2 regions of the Clostridium swellfunianum genome follow, and region 2 is predicted to be linked to the other one. Evidence: a T-box and tRNA genes for the amino acid it is inferred to sense, from the RefSeq annotation. Region 2 holds a T-box; the other holds one or more tRNA genes.
The links. The T-box of region 2 lies ahead of tyrS (tyrosine--tRNA ligase). A T-box ahead of a tRNA ligase gene usually reads a tRNA of that ligase, here a tRNA-Tyr.
Positions count from the first base shown of each region.

Region 1 (7,504 bases), 220 kb from region 2:
CATCAACTATTTTCATGGATCTTTCAACATTCTTGTCTATCATAGCATCTGTAAGTCTCAACAAATGTTCATTGGTGACAAGGCCAAGCATTCCTATAACTTCATCATAGTCTACTTTACCGTTTCCCATAGATATAGCCTGATCAAGTACACTTAACGCATCTCTCATAGCTCCGTCAGACATTCTAGCTATAAGGTGAAGACTTTTATCTTCAGCAAAAACTCCCTGCTCCTTAACAATCCTTCTAAGCCTTTGAAAAATCTCTTCACTTCTTATTCTTGTAAAGTCAAAGCGCTGACAGCGTGAAAGAATAGTTATTGGAAGCTTTTGAGGGTCTGTAGTTGCAAGGATAAATATAGTTCTTGAAGGGGGTTCCTCTAATGTCTTTAAGAAGGCATTAACAGCTCCGTCTGATAGCATATGAACCTCATCCATTATATAAACCTTGTACTTGGCTTCTCTTGGAGGATACTGTACCTCATCTATAATATCTCTTATATTGCCTACTCCATTGTGTGAAGCAGCATCTAGTTCTACTACATCTATAGCAAGTCCAGCGTTGATATTTTTGCACATTTCACATTGATTGCAGGGCTCGCCATCCTTAAGGTCAAGACAGTTTACCGCCTTTGCAAGTATTTTAGCAGTAGAAGTCTTTCCTGTACCTCTTGTTCCGCACAAAAGATAAGCATGAGCTATTCTATTATTAATTATTTGGTTTTTTAGAGTTGTGGTTATATGCCTTTGTCCAACCACATCAGCAAAATTTCTAGGTCTCCACTCTCTATACAAAGCGGTATACGCCATGGTCTCACCCCAATCTATCTAATAGTTATATATTAAACTCTGATATCTCAGTTATTAAAACATCAGCTTATATTATACCTTATTAATGCTTCATTTAAAACATCCACTTTGAAAATTAGGGAAGTTTTAAAGCACCACAAAAAACAAAAAAGACGCCTTTCAGCATCCTTGTTATCTTTGGTATTTAGTTATGTAAACCGTGCACCTCGCTTCGACTGATAGCATATGAGCGTTATCTATCTAGTTAGCTCAAACCAGGTTGCTCCACGGCACACAAAAATTATCACTTACCGCTGCTTCCTTCCGGATCTGACGGGGTTCATGAGTTTTTGTTGCGTGGGACCCAATTCTCAACGCCACTTTTATAGACCAGACCTCACATGCTAGAGCCTAAGCGAGGAATTCAATCCTGCTGCAGCGGATTGCAGGTTACAGGGCACCGCTAGTTCCCCATCTAGCACGGAATTGGCGGAGAGCATGGGATTCGAACCCACGATAGAGTTTCCCCTATACACGCTTTCCAGGCGTGCTCCTTAAACCACTCGGACAACTCTCCATATACTCATGAAACATAATGTCTTAACGACAAGACTTATTATACAATGTATTTTCTCTTAACGCAATAGGTTTTTACTTAAATATAGCTGGCAATATAGGATAAAATAACAATTAAGACTAAAAAATCAGCAGTAGAAACATATTTTTCACATAAAGCTAATTAATTAGTGAATTGTTAAATCTATAAGCATTCTGGAGAAAATGCACTATGTATTGAAGCAAAATGGTTTTAATTTAGAATAATGGCGTTTTATGAGTTTGATAAATATCTCACTTCTTTATATAATAAAATTCGTCGGGTAAGCCTGATAAACAAAAACCAGAGTTAAGGGCGCATAGCTCAGCTGGGAGAGCATCTGCCTTACAAGCAGAGGGTCACAGGTTCGATCCCTGTTGTGCCCACCATTTAAACTTAATATGCTGGCATGGCTCAACGGTAGAGCAGCTGACTTGTAATCAGCAGGTTGTAGGTTCGATTCCTATTGCCAGCTCCATATTTGGAGGAATTCCCGAGTGGCCAAAGGGGGCAGACTGTAAATCTGTTATCAGTGATTTCGATGGTTCGAATCCATCTTCCTCCACCAAAAAAGACATACGAAAGTATGTCTTTTTTTATTACTCATATATGTATGGATTGTTAGGCTTTTCTATATTAATAAGCTTTTCCACCAATATTACAGGATACTTCTTTATAACTTTGTTATTTATATCTTTCTCTTCCTTAAGACTAACCTTTCCTTCTACAACTATCCAGGAGTCTTTCTCTAAAGCTTCAGACTTATCATAGCTTCCCACTACCCCTAAAATTTGAGAATCGGCAGCGCAGCAATTAATAAGCATTCTTGATACAAGGAACTCATTTTTGCTTAGCTTGTTATCCTTAAGTACAAAGCCTGTTATTCTAATTTTCTTTCCTATATGCTCATCAATATGGTCACTTAAGTCTTCTAAATAATGAATATAATTTTTTTCATTAAAAATTATCTCATTTCCTTCTATGCGCTGCTTTTCGTTATGACTATGCTCTGCTATACTCTCAATATGACTAGAGCTTACAAGAATTACTCCTTTTTTCTCACCTATCTGTGAGGTAAGACCTCCTGGAGCTATAAATACTCCAATAATTAAGGTTATAAAAAACAGCAAATACCCCTTCTTAAATCTAACCCTAGTTGCAACAGTAAACACCTTAAACAACTGCACTACTGCAAGTTCTCCAAATACAATAAAAGAAAACGCTGCATACTTAACCATTTTAGGATGAAGAAATAAAGTTATCTTCCCTGAGGATATAAGGAAATATATGTACAAGGTGAATAAGGATAATATCAGAAACCAGATAAATTCATTTATATTAAATCTCTTCATTTTTCATCCTTCCTATAAAAACATATTTATAATGCTTCCGGCTACAAAGCACATGGTGAAAATTAAAAATACTAGCTTAATGATAAAACTCTTTTTAAAGGAAGCTGTGAGCATTAATGTGTTTTTAATATCAATCATAGGCCCTAGAAGCATAAAAGTAGTTATACCTCCATATGTAAACTGTCCTACAAATGTGCTGGCTATAAAGGCATCCGCCTCTGAGCAAAGTGAGATTAAAAAGGCAAAAAACATCATAGCCGCTATAGAGTAAATAGGATGCTGCCCTACTACTAGCACCTGTTCTCTTGATATAACTGTCTGAAAAAAGGCAGATATAAAAGCTCCTAATATAAGAAACTTACCTATATCATAAAGCTCTGAATTTGTATGATGAATTATTTCCATAAACTTGGATTGTTGTTTTTTATAGGTGTGATCATAACCGCAGGAACAAAGGCTTCCACCTTCAACAAAAGAGTTTTTTAAAGGTGATGTTTTTCCCTGAAGCATGTCTATTATTATTCCAATGGATACTGCTATCAAAAGCCCAAAGCCACCTCTGACTAAAACCATATATGGCTTGGCATGAAAAGCATAGTAGGTTGATAATAAAACAATAGGATTTACTATAGGCACTGCCAGCATAAATGCTACTGCCATATTTATTGGAACACCTTTCTTAATAAGTCTTCGCGCAATGGGAATTACTGCACACTCACATACAGGGAATATGAGGCCTGAAAGAGCTGCAGCAAATACACCCAAAAACCTATTTTTAGGAAGAAACCTTGCTATCGTGTTTTCAGTTATAAAAACCTGAATGAGGGCAGATATAAAAGCCCCCATCATTATAAAAGGCATTGCTTCAAGCACTATACTTATAAATATTACTGAAAAATTTTGTATCATACCTTTTTTCTCCTCAATCTCATTTCCCAGGCATGGGGTAACTTATCTCTTAAAGCCATTTTAAAGCTTTTTATAAGCTTATCTTGAAGTATATCTGCCTTTTTTAGCTTGCTATCTATATCATTGATACTGTCTAGACAAATTATAAATGCACCCTGATTTAAGGTTTCCAGTCTTTTTACTAAGCTTTTTTTTGCCTTATCTTCAAGCATGCTGCTGTTATTTATAATAATTAAATTGCTATGATATATAAAAGGCTCAATTATTTCTCTCATGTTATAGAAGAACATATCAAAAGTTACTGCATCAGTTATGTGATATACAGTAGGCTCAAGACATAAATGTTCTAGTTCAAAATTAAATACGCTTAATACTTCTCCCAAGCTTTTCATTCCGTTATGCTCAATTATAATTCTGTGAGGACTATAAAAATTTATCATTTGTTTTATATATGCCGAGCTTAAAGCTTTTGAAGCATCTTGTTCTTTTATAATTATTTTGTTTTTCAAGCCTTCCTCAATATATAAAGCTTTCTCTCCTGTTTCACATTGAAGTATAAGAACTATCTCTCCCGTAACTAAACTGTTTTTAACTAGCGAATTAATAAATGTTGTCTTACCAGACCCTAAGAAACCTGTTACAATTTCTATTTCAGTTTTTATTTTCATTCCTCTTTCCTCATTTACAAACTAAATACTTTTTTCAAATTTTCTCTATTTAGGTTTGTACCGATAACACAAAGCCTTCCAGAGTAGTCTGGAGAGGTTTTTCTCATTTCAAATTCCCCAGGAACATAATCAAACTGCATCCATTCATCATTATCTCCTTGAACTATTCCTTTAGCTCTTAAAATATTACCAAAGGAGCTGCTGTCAATTTTCTTTAGCAGATTAACTAAAGCCTTTTCACTAAACCTTCTTGGTGTTTCATAACTCCAGGTTTCAAAAATTTCATTTCCTGCATGATTTTTTACTGATTTCATAGAAGCTGTTCCAAGAGAACGTCTGATTAAATTCACTTCGTTCTGAAGGGATAGTTTTGTGTTGTTATGATTTAATTCTACAATTCTCTGTGCAGCTAGCTTATTCCAAGGTGTAGTTACTATACAAGCTTTGTTATTAAGCTTTTCTACTTTTTCTTTTATACTTTCTATTTTGTCTGCTTCTAAATTTTGAGTTCTGCTCAAAACTATAATACTGCTGCTCATGATTTGATTTCTGTAAAACTCTCCAAAGTTAGCAAGATACATATCGTACTTTAGAACATCAACAACAGTTACAACCATGTTAAGCTCTATAATACTTTTTAATTCTATGCTGCTGCAGGCAGTGAGCAAGTCTGAAAGCTTAGCTACACCTGTTGGCTCTATAATAATTCTTTCCGGGCTATACTTAGCAACAACCTCTTTAACAGCCTTTTTAAAATCTCCTGATATATTGCAGCAAATGCAGCCGGCATTAATCTCCTTAACCTCGATATTTGTGCTTTTTAGTATACTGCCATCTATGCCTATCTCACCAAATTCATTTTCTATAATAACAACCTTTTCCTTATATAAGCTTTCACTAATCAATTTTTTAATTAATGTTGTCTTTCCTGCGCCTAAAAAACCTGAAAAAATATCTACTTTAGCTCTCATGCAACCCTCCTGTATTCTTATTCTGTACATGACAATTATTAATTGTCACGCCTCCTGTATTCTCATTCTGCACGTAACAATTATTAATTGTCACGCCTCCTAGTAAATGCCAATTACTATTAAAGCTTATTTAATAAAAACTATTTTTATACTAAATTTCTCTCAATTTTTAGCAATATATAGTATCTTTTATTGTAATACTAGGAGTATGAGGCTATAATATAAGTAAAATTTCAAAATTTAACCATAAAATCATATACTGGGGGCTGTATTATGAAATTTGTTACTTATGAGTACAATGGAAAAGAAAAAGTAGGAGTGCTAGCTGAAAATACAATAATTCCTTTAGATGGATTTGGTTCAATGTATGATTTGATTGAGAACTTTAGAGAAGATTTAGTTAATGTGAATAGTTCTGAAAAACTGCCTATAGAAGCAGTTAAACTTCTTGCACCCATTCCAAAGCCAAGAAGAAATCTCTTATGTCTTGGAAAGAACTATGAAGACCATGCAAAGGAACTAGGCGCAACCAAAATTTCAGATAAATTTGTACCTGATGATCCTATATATTTTACAAAAGCTGCTGAGGCTGTTATAGGAAATGGTGATTTTATTAAATATTCCCCTGACGTAACAAATCAGGTTGATTACGAAGTTGAGCTTGCTATAGTTATAGGCAAGGAAGGAAAGAACATAAAACAAGAGGAAGCAGAAGACTACATATTTGGCTATACAATAGTTAATGATGTATCTGCCAGAGACCTTCAGATTAAGCATAAGCAGTGGTTTAAGGCAAAAAGCTTAGATACTTTTGCACCTATGGGGCCTTGTATCGTACATAAAAATGAGATTTCTTTACCGCTTGAACTTGATATAAAATCCATTGTTAATGGAGAAGTTAGACAAAACTCTAATACGAGGCTTTTAATTTTCAATATTCCCTATATTATAAGCGATTTATCTAAAGGCTTTACTTTGAAGCCAGGAGACATAATTTGTACAGGTACTCCTAGCGGGGTTGGCTTTGGCTTTAACCCTCCAAGGCTATTAAAAGCTGGAGATACCGTGGAATGCTGCGTTGAAAAGATAGGAACTTTAATTAACAAGGTTAAAGCTATATAAGTTAAAGGCTCCGGCAAAACTGCTGGAGCCCTTTTAATTTAACTATATTTTAAACCTATCTACATTTTTATTAAGTCTTTCTGCCATAGCCTCAATATTCTCAGCAAGCTTTGACAGCTGTTCCATAGTAGCAACATGTTCCTGAACCGATGAAGATATTTGTTGTGTAGACGCTGAAATCTGCTCTGAAATAGCTGATACCTCTTGAACATTGCTAACTATAGTTTCTTCCTCAAGCACTACTCCCTTTAAATCTTCAAAAATATTTTTAAACTGAGAAGTGGTCTTGTGAACCTCGGATTGAATAGCTTTAAAGGCTGACATTGTATTATCTACTATATCAATCTGATTATCCATCTTAAAGGAAATATTCTCTGTAGTATTTGATACTCCCTTTACGCTTGAAAGTACTCCTGCAACTATTTGGTTTATACTCTTTGAAGAATTCATAACCTGCTCTGCAAGCTTTCTTATCTCATCTGCTACAACAGAGAATCCTCTGCCGGCTTCCCCTGCTCTTGCAGCTTCTATGGCAGCGTTTAATGCTAGAAGATTTGTCTGCTCTGCAACATTATTTATTACATTCATTATTTCACTAATCTTTTTAGCATCTTGATTTAGCATCTCTATGTTTGACACAGCCGCACCAAAAGAACTTCTGACATCTTCTATAGACTTAACTAAATCAGTAAGTTTCTCTGCTCCAATATCAGCTGACACTTCAATCTCTGAACCACTTTTCGTAGCATCCTTAACCTTTATTTGTATTTGTTCAAGTGTACTGCTAAAGTTTTCTAAAGATCTATTAACTTGACTAACATTATTATCTTGCTCTTCAATCCCTGCTGCAACTTCAATAATAGATTCTGAAACAATCCTGCTAGAGTTCTCCACATTTTCACTAGAATGTTTTAATGTAGCTGATATTCCCCCTAGCTCATCCATACCCTGTTTTGTTTCTTTAATCATTCCTTTTAGTACAAAAATTGATTCATTAAGGGCATTTGTAAGCTTTCTTGTTTCATCATTTGACTTACTTTCAAATTCTACTGTAAAGTCTCCTTTTTCAAATAAATCAAGCTTTTTTATTGTGTTTATTA
Region 1 is NZ_JAMOFV010000006.1:2,753,011-2,760,514, forward strand. Features, by position in the region: gene dnaX (DNA polymerase III subunit gamma/tau) at 1-808, opposite strand, end outside; RNA gene ffs (signal recognition particle sRNA large type) at 1,006-1,271, opposite strand; tRNA gene NBE98_RS13160 (tRNA-Ser) at 1,275-1,364, opposite strand; tRNA gene NBE98_RS13165 (tRNA-Val) at 1,696-1,771, shown strand; tRNA gene NBE98_RS13170 (tRNA-Thr) at 1,786-1,860, shown strand; tRNA gene NBE98_RS13175 (tRNA-Tyr) at 1,866-1,950, shown strand; gene NBE98_RS13180 (TIGR03943 family putative permease subunit) at 1,982-2,734, opposite strand; gene NBE98_RS13185 (permease) at 2,747-3,643, opposite strand; gene NBE98_RS13190 (GTP-binding protein) at 3,640-4,311, opposite strand; gene NBE98_RS13195 (CobW family GTP-binding protein) at 4,326-5,282, opposite strand; gene NBE98_RS13200 (fumarylacetoacetate hydrolase family protein) at 5,556-6,404, shown strand; gene NBE98_RS13205 (methyl-accepting chemotaxis protein) at 6,447-7,504, opposite strand, start outside.
Region 1: it has a tRNA-Tyr gene. The T-box ahead of tyrS (tyrosine--tRNA ligase) is inferred to sense a tRNA for this amino acid. The anticodon was not compared.

Region 2 (7,504 bases):
AATGTCCATAGTTTCTAGCGCTCCAAATGATATCAAAGACAGAAAATATGAGCTTATAAACTATGTTAATGGGCGTATAAAGGCATTAAAGGGAAAAGTAAGTGGGCTTAAATAATTAAAGAATCTCCTTTTTATTAAAAGGGAGATTCTTTTTTGTTATCTCTTTACTATAGGATTATTTGAAACATCCATATATTTAGGCTTTATTTTTGATAACGGGCTTATGTCTTTAATGTTATTATTGCTAAGGTCTAGAATTTGAAGCTTTGTCAAATTACTAAGGCTTATAACATTTTCTATTTTATTGCGAGATAATCTTAAACCAATTAAATTTTTTAAACTTCCTAAAGCACTTATATCAACTATTCTATTATTATCCAAATACAAGGTTTCCAGGTTAGTAAGCTCTCCTGTACCCTTAATATCAGATATTTTATTGCTTTCTAAAAACAGATGTCTAAGGTTTGTTAGTGTCTGTAAAGGATATATATTGCTTATATTGTTTTCATATAAATATAAATCCCTTAAAGCCTTTAAGCTGCTTAGCGGACTAAGATTTACTATCTTATTATGACCAAGCTCAAGTATTTGCAACTTGGTAAGTCCTCTTAGCGGTGCAATATTTGATATTCCGTTCATTCCTAGTGTCAAAGAAGTTAAATTAGTTAAACCTGCCAATGGACTTATATTTGTAATATTATTGCCATACAATTCTAACACTGCTAATTTTGTTAACCCTCCTAAAGGTGCAATATTAGAAATTGCGTTAAAGCTTAAATCTAAATTTGTTAAGTTACTTAATACCCTTAATGGAATAATATTTGATATATTGTTTTTTTGTAGATTTAAAACCGTCAAATTTTTTAAAGAAGTTAAAGGCATAAGGTTTGAGATTTTATTGTAGCTTATGCTAAGATTTCTTAGGCTGCTAAGAGCAGCTAAGGGTCTTAAATCAGTAATATTATTAAAGTTTATCTCCAAGGTATTAAGCTTTGAAAGCTGCTGTATTCCTTCAAGGCTAGAGATATTTTTATTATCTGCTTCAAGCTCTGTTATGCTTTGCAAATCCTTTATATATAATGGTCCAATAGGCTTATTAAGCTTTTCTCTAATAACCTTTTCTAAATTTTTATCCTTGAAATTAGCCAGTTGTTGTACATTATATGTGTATTTAGTCTCTTCAGCAAATACAATAACAGGGCTTTCAATTACATATAGATAACTTATAGCTATAGCAGTTAGAATAGATAAACACTTTTTCTTCATATTAACGCTCTCCCTTTCAACATATATTCTTATATTCCCCTTGGAAGAGCGATTATATGAAGCAAAAACTTTAATCTGTAAGCGTTAATTTAACTTATATTTTCTATAGGGCAAGCTTAATGAATTTTCTTTTTCCAACTTGAATTACATCATCGTTTTTAAAATCGGTTCTATCTGCTTCATTCGCCTTTTCACCATTAATTTTAACTCCACCTTGCATTATCAGCCTTTTCCCTTCGCTTTTAGAGGGCACAAGCTTAGAATTCAGCATAATTTCTATAAGACTTTCATCTCCACTTACCTGAAATACTGGTATATCTTCAGGAATTTCATTGTTTTGGAAAAGAGTTTTGAAGTATTCCTCAGCTTCCTGAGCTTTGGAATCTCCATGGTATAGTCTTGTAATTTCCTTGGCCAAATTCATTTTTATATCTCTAGGATTTGCTCCTTTATTTAACTGCTCCTTAATCTTGTCAATTTCATCAGGATGGATATCTGTTGCAAGCTCAAAGTATTTTATTATAAGATTATCGGGCACCTGCATAGATTTTACATAAATATCCCTTGCACTCTCATTAATACCAATGTAATTTCCAAGGCTTTTACTCATTTTCTCTACTCCGTCAGTACCCTCAAGAAGAGGCATAAAAAGCGCAACCTGAGGCTCTTTTCCATAATCCTTTTGAAGGGTTCTTCCCATAAGCACATTAAACCTTTGATCAGTTCCACCAAGCTCAATGTCTGCATTAATTTCTACAGAATCGAAGCCCTGCATTAAAGGGTAAAAGAATTCATGGATTCCAATACTCAATTGATTGTTAAATCTATTTTTAAAGTCTTCTCTCTCAAGCATTCTTGCCACAGTATATTTACCTGCAAGCTCAATAACCTCTTTAAAGTTAAGCTTTGATAGCCATTCACTGTTAAATCTTAATTCAGTTTTCTCTTTATCTAAAATTTTAAATATCTGTCTTTCATAGGTCTTAGCGTTTTCTAAAACCTCTTCATTAGTTAATTGCTTTCTGGTCTTTGATTTTCCAGTAGGGTCGCCAATCATTCCAGTAAAATCTCCAATGATAATTACAATTTTATGACCTAAATCCTGAATCTGCTTCATCTTTCTAAGCACAACAGCGTGACCTACGTGAATATCAGGCGCTGATGGATCAAGCCCAAGCTTTACTATCAGCGGTCTGTTTTCCTGCTGAGCCTTTTTAAGTTTATTCTCCAAATCTTCAACATTTATAACCTCTGCTGCTCCTTTTGTTATGATTTTAATTTGTTCTTGAACACTTACCATAATTTATTCCTCCTCAAATCTTTAAAATATAAAATCAAAATGCTTTTTATCAAATCTTAGCTGCTTATCCCCACAAGAAATGCCATAACTTGTTATCTTGATTTCTTGATTTCTTGATATCGCGATATCTTCTTATCATGATATCTTCTTAACTGGTTATATGGCTGCGAAAGCTAGTGTTTTAAAATAGTGTTGGTATAGTGAGACAACTTCATCGCAGAAGTCATTGAGCGAGGCCTAGAAAATCTTAGCTTTCCGGCTTTTAATGTCTGTTAAGAGCACTCTACTGTTTGAGCATAGCGAGTTTAGAGTGCTTAGGACTTTAAAACAAAGGAAGGCTTAGATTTTCTTGCACAGTGAACGACTTCCTAGATGAAGTTGTCACACTATAGACTGACACTATTTAAAAACCTAACCTGACTCAAAAATAAAAAGCTCCCGTCCTTTATATACATAAAGGACGAGAGCATAAATCCCGTGTTACCACCTTAATTCACCGACATGTCACCATATCAACCTCTTCAAGTACAGCATTAAAACCTGCGATACTCTATCACTATAACGGGTGAAGGAATCCGTAAACAGCCTACTAGCAAAAGCGTTTGGCCTTCTGCTCAGAGACGTATTCAAATACTGTTTCTTGCCCCTCTCACCAACCGGGAACTCTCTGTAAAGACAACTTGTATCCTACTCTTTCTCATCAAAGCATTTTAATATTTGTTTTAATACATTATATATTAGCTTTCAGAAAATTGCAATATAGAAAAATGAAATTACTTTATATATTCGGTAACAAAATCAGTAAAGAGAATGCCCTCTAAATGGTCTATTTCGTGACAGAAGCATTTTGCCAAATCTCCTGTACCTGTCAATGTAATTTGCTCCCCATTCTCATTTAATGCTTGAATTGTCACTTTTGCAGGTCTTATCAGTTTACCCCATTTATTTGGAATGCTTAAGCAACCTTCTATAACTTCCTGTGTTCCTTCTTGTTTAATTATCTTTGGATTTACTAATTTTATAAGTCCTTGTCCCATATCTATTACAATTAATCTCTTTAATATACCTACTTGTGGGGCGGCCAATCCACCTCCATTTTCCGTATTATACATAGTATCAGCCATATCATTTAATATTTGTCTTATTTTATCGTCTACAACTTCAACTACCTTACTTTTTTTCCTTAATATTTCGTCATCAACCAATCTTATTTGTCTCAATGCCATTTAAACTACACCTCTACTTTGCTCTGCTCTTGATTTTCTTTCACTTTCTTCAAATAGAAAAATTTCCTCTATGCTGCTGCGAAATACTTTTGCAATGTCATACGCTAACCATATAGAAGGTTCAAACTTCTCTGTTTCAATAGCGTTAATTGCTTGTCTTGATACTCCTACAAGCTCTCCTAACTGTTCTTGAGTTAGTCCTAAATGTTCACGAAATTGCTTTATTTTATTTTTCATTAGATATCACTCCTGTAATGTTTACCTTACATTGTCAATATAGCATTACCTTCTAATCATGTCAAGTTAACCTTACACAAAATATAGTAAAAACAGCAATAAAATTCAGAGAAATTATTGCTGTTTTCGTATTATTATTCTATATATTTTTAGGCATACACCTCAAAACAAAAACTACAACTTTTATTGAGGCTTAAATCCGTTAACCTTGCTTACTGCCTCATCCTTAAAATTGTTTAGCTTTGTAAGATTGTCATTTAGCTTATTTAATTTCTCAAGCACCATGTTCATAAGATTGGTTGTTTCTTCTTCGTTATTATTTTTCATAGCAGTCTTAAGCTGTTCTCTTAAGTTCTTAATGTCTTTTCTTATAGCATTATTGTCCTGCCAAATCGCTTGCCTTTGCTGCTGCATAAGCTTTAAGTCTTCCCTAAGAGGCTTAATATCTTTCCTTGCCTCTTTATTTTTCTTTACTTGTTCTCTAAATGAAGCAAGACCCTGTACCTCGCTGTTTATCTTTTCTAAGGCGCTATCTATTTGCGGCTTTAAAGCAGCCATTTTTTCCTTATCCTTTGCTTCCTTTGCAGCTTTAAAGTTCTCATGAAGCTTTTTAAGCTCTGCCTTTGAAGTTTTTAATTCCTCCAGCTTAGGAGCGGCTTCTGCTTTATCAATCTTTTTAAAACCAAGCTCCCCTCTCTTGCTTTCTACCGCCTTAACTACAGTACCTTTCTTGCCCTTTAAGCTTTCAACATTCTTCTTTACACTCTCCCTAGCGGTCTTGACGCTATCCTTTAGGTTTCCTTCTGCAGCAAAAGCTGTAGCAGTTCCACCTAAAATAACTATCCCCGCTGTTATTATTGCAGCAACTTTTTTCTTTATCATTTTTATACTTCTCCTTCCTTTTATTTAGCCTGCAAGCTCCTATGTTTCTATTATACTACGGCTTCCTTGGTTAAATCTCAGAAGGTTTGCGGCAAAATTGTGGCAGTATTAGCTGTAATATAATTAATAGAATCTAACTATGCTATAATAATAAAAAATAGATCCTTATTTTAATACAGCCTATGATAAAAGGTGGTGCTATAATGGATAAGAAGCTTATTTACATAGCAGATGACGAAATTAATATACAGGAATTAATTAGAATGTTCCTACAAAAGGAAGGCTTTGCTGTAGAAAGCTTTTCCGACGGTCAGGAACTTCTAGAAAGCTTTAAGCAAAGGCCTTCCAATATGATAATTTTAGATATTATGATGCCAAAGCTGGACGGTTTTTCCCTTTGCAGTGAAATACGTAAATTCAGCAATGTTCCAATTATATTTGTTTCCGCAAGAGATTCAGAAGCTGACAAAATAGCTGGACTTATGCTTGGAAGTGATGACTATCTAACAAAGCCCTTCAGTCCTGTAGAGCTTGTGCTCCGTGTAAAAAGCATTTTTAAGAGAATGGATTTTGATAAGTCTATAAAAATTTCTTCTGAAGAAATTAAAATTTCAGATATAACCATTTACCCAGAGAAGAGATATGCTGAATGTAAAAATCGAAATTTAGAGCTCACTCCTATGGAATTTAACCTTCTATTATATCTATCAAACAACAAAAATAAAGGAGTTTCAAGAGAAGAGCTTTTGAACAAAGTGTGGGGCTTTGAAAGTGATGTAGATACTAGAGCTACTGATGATATGATAAAAAGAATTAGAAAAAAGCTTTCAAATGCAGGCTCCAGTCTAAAAATTGAAACCCTCTGGGGCTTTGGCTTTATAATATCAAGCGAGGATTGAGAGGAATTTAAAGTGATAAAGGCAAGAAAAACTATCAAGAAAAGTATATTTCTTTCACAGATTTCTGTTGTTTTAGCAGTACTTTTAACAACGGTCATAGCCTTTAATATTTGTCTTAGTCTTTATATAAGGTCACAAGCTAAGAAGCAGTTAGTCGCAGCTGCTGCAGTGCTTCGTAAATTTATAGCTACAGATCTTGCTGATTTAAATCTAGAGTCTAGCTTAAAAAAAGAAGATAGAGAGAATTTAAAAGCTGTGCTTAAAATCAATAGAGCACTAAAGCAAACTCAATTTATAATGGATATTAACTATGCAATTATAGGAAAAAATAAAAATCTAATTTATAATCTTCACTCAAGCGAAGATTCTCAAACACTTAAAGAAGAAATACTTCCAGCACTTAAGCAGGAAAGTATAACTTCCGCCGAAGCTGTAAAAAATAGAATATTATATTTTTCAGCTTCAGGCAAAAGCTATGCCTCTATGGTCTATCCCCTAAAGCTTCAAAACAATAAGAGCATAGGTTACCTGTTCCTCTATTCTGATTTAGCCCAAAGTATGCAGCTTAAGTCTACCATTAACATTATATTGGCAGGAATACTTTTGCTGGCAGCAGCAATGGCATTAACTATGTCTAATGCATTGTCTCGGAAAATTTCCAATCCAATTTCACAGCTTAGCAAATTTGCTCAAAACATTGGAAACAGGGAATATGCAGCCCCTGAAATCAACTTTTCAGATGATGAAACTGGTGAACTCGGCAGAACCATGATTGCCATGTCAGAGAAGCTATCTGCTTATGATAATACAATGAAAACCTTCCTTCAAAACTCTTCTCACGAGCTTCGCACACCCTTAATGTCTATTCAAGGCTACGCTGAAGGAATTAAGTATGGTGTGGTGGAAAACAAAGATAAAGCAGTTGAAATAATAATTGATGAAAGCAAAAGGCTTTCAAGCCTGGTAGAAGATTTGCTTTATCTGTCTAAAATAGATACAATGCAGGAAAACCTGAATATAGAAGCAGTTAATGCAGAAAACTTCCTAAGAAGCTGTATTGAAAGGATAAGAGGAATAGCACTTTATGAAAATAGAAATATTAGGCTGCATATAGATAATAGTGACTCTGTTCTTAATATTGACGAAGAAAAATTCTCAAGGTCAATATTAAACATTCTTGCAAACTCATTAAGATATGCTAAGGAAAATATAGATATTTTCTTTTCAATAGAAGATAGTTATTCAGTCATTAAAATATTAGATGATGGCTCTGGTCTTGAAGAAGAGGATATTCCCAGAATATTTGACAGATTCTATAAAGGCAAAGGCGGCAAGTATGGTTTAGGACTTGCAATAGCCAAAACCATAGTAGAAAAGCACAAAGGAAGCATAACTGCAGAAAACAATCCACAGGGTGGAGCTTATTTTAAAATAATTCTGTAAAGTTATCCACAACATATTGTGCATAATGTGTACAACACCTCAATATATTGTTTTAAAAATAACATGAACAAATTCTCTCCTTACTGAATAAACATATATAGACCTATGTATTCAAGAAAGGAGGTTTTTTACTATGAAAATAATACTGCATTTTAAAGATGGTAAATCTAGCGAATTAAACCCAATGATAGCAAAAATGCTTATGAAAGTGGTTAATATAAATGACTTAATAAATAATCCTTCAGGACAAA
Region 2 is NZ_JAMOFV010000006.1:2,537,669-2,545,172, forward strand. Features, by position in the region: gene NBE98_RS12080 (hypothetical protein) at 1-115, shown strand, start outside; gene NBE98_RS12085 (leucine-rich repeat domain-containing protein) at 157-1,266, opposite strand; gene tyrS (tyrosine--tRNA ligase) at 1,370-2,566, opposite strand; T-box leader at 3,020-3,279, opposite strand; gene def (peptide deformylase) at 3,340-3,792, opposite strand; gene NBE98_RS12100 (helix-turn-helix transcriptional regulator) at 3,793-4,029, opposite strand; gene NBE98_RS12105 (hypothetical protein) at 4,213-4,911, opposite strand; gene NBE98_RS12110 (response regulator transcription factor) at 5,115-5,810, shown strand; gene NBE98_RS22530 (HAMP domain-containing sensor histidine kinase) at 5,823-7,253, shown strand; gene NBE98_RS12120 (hypothetical protein) at 7,387-7,504, shown strand, end outside.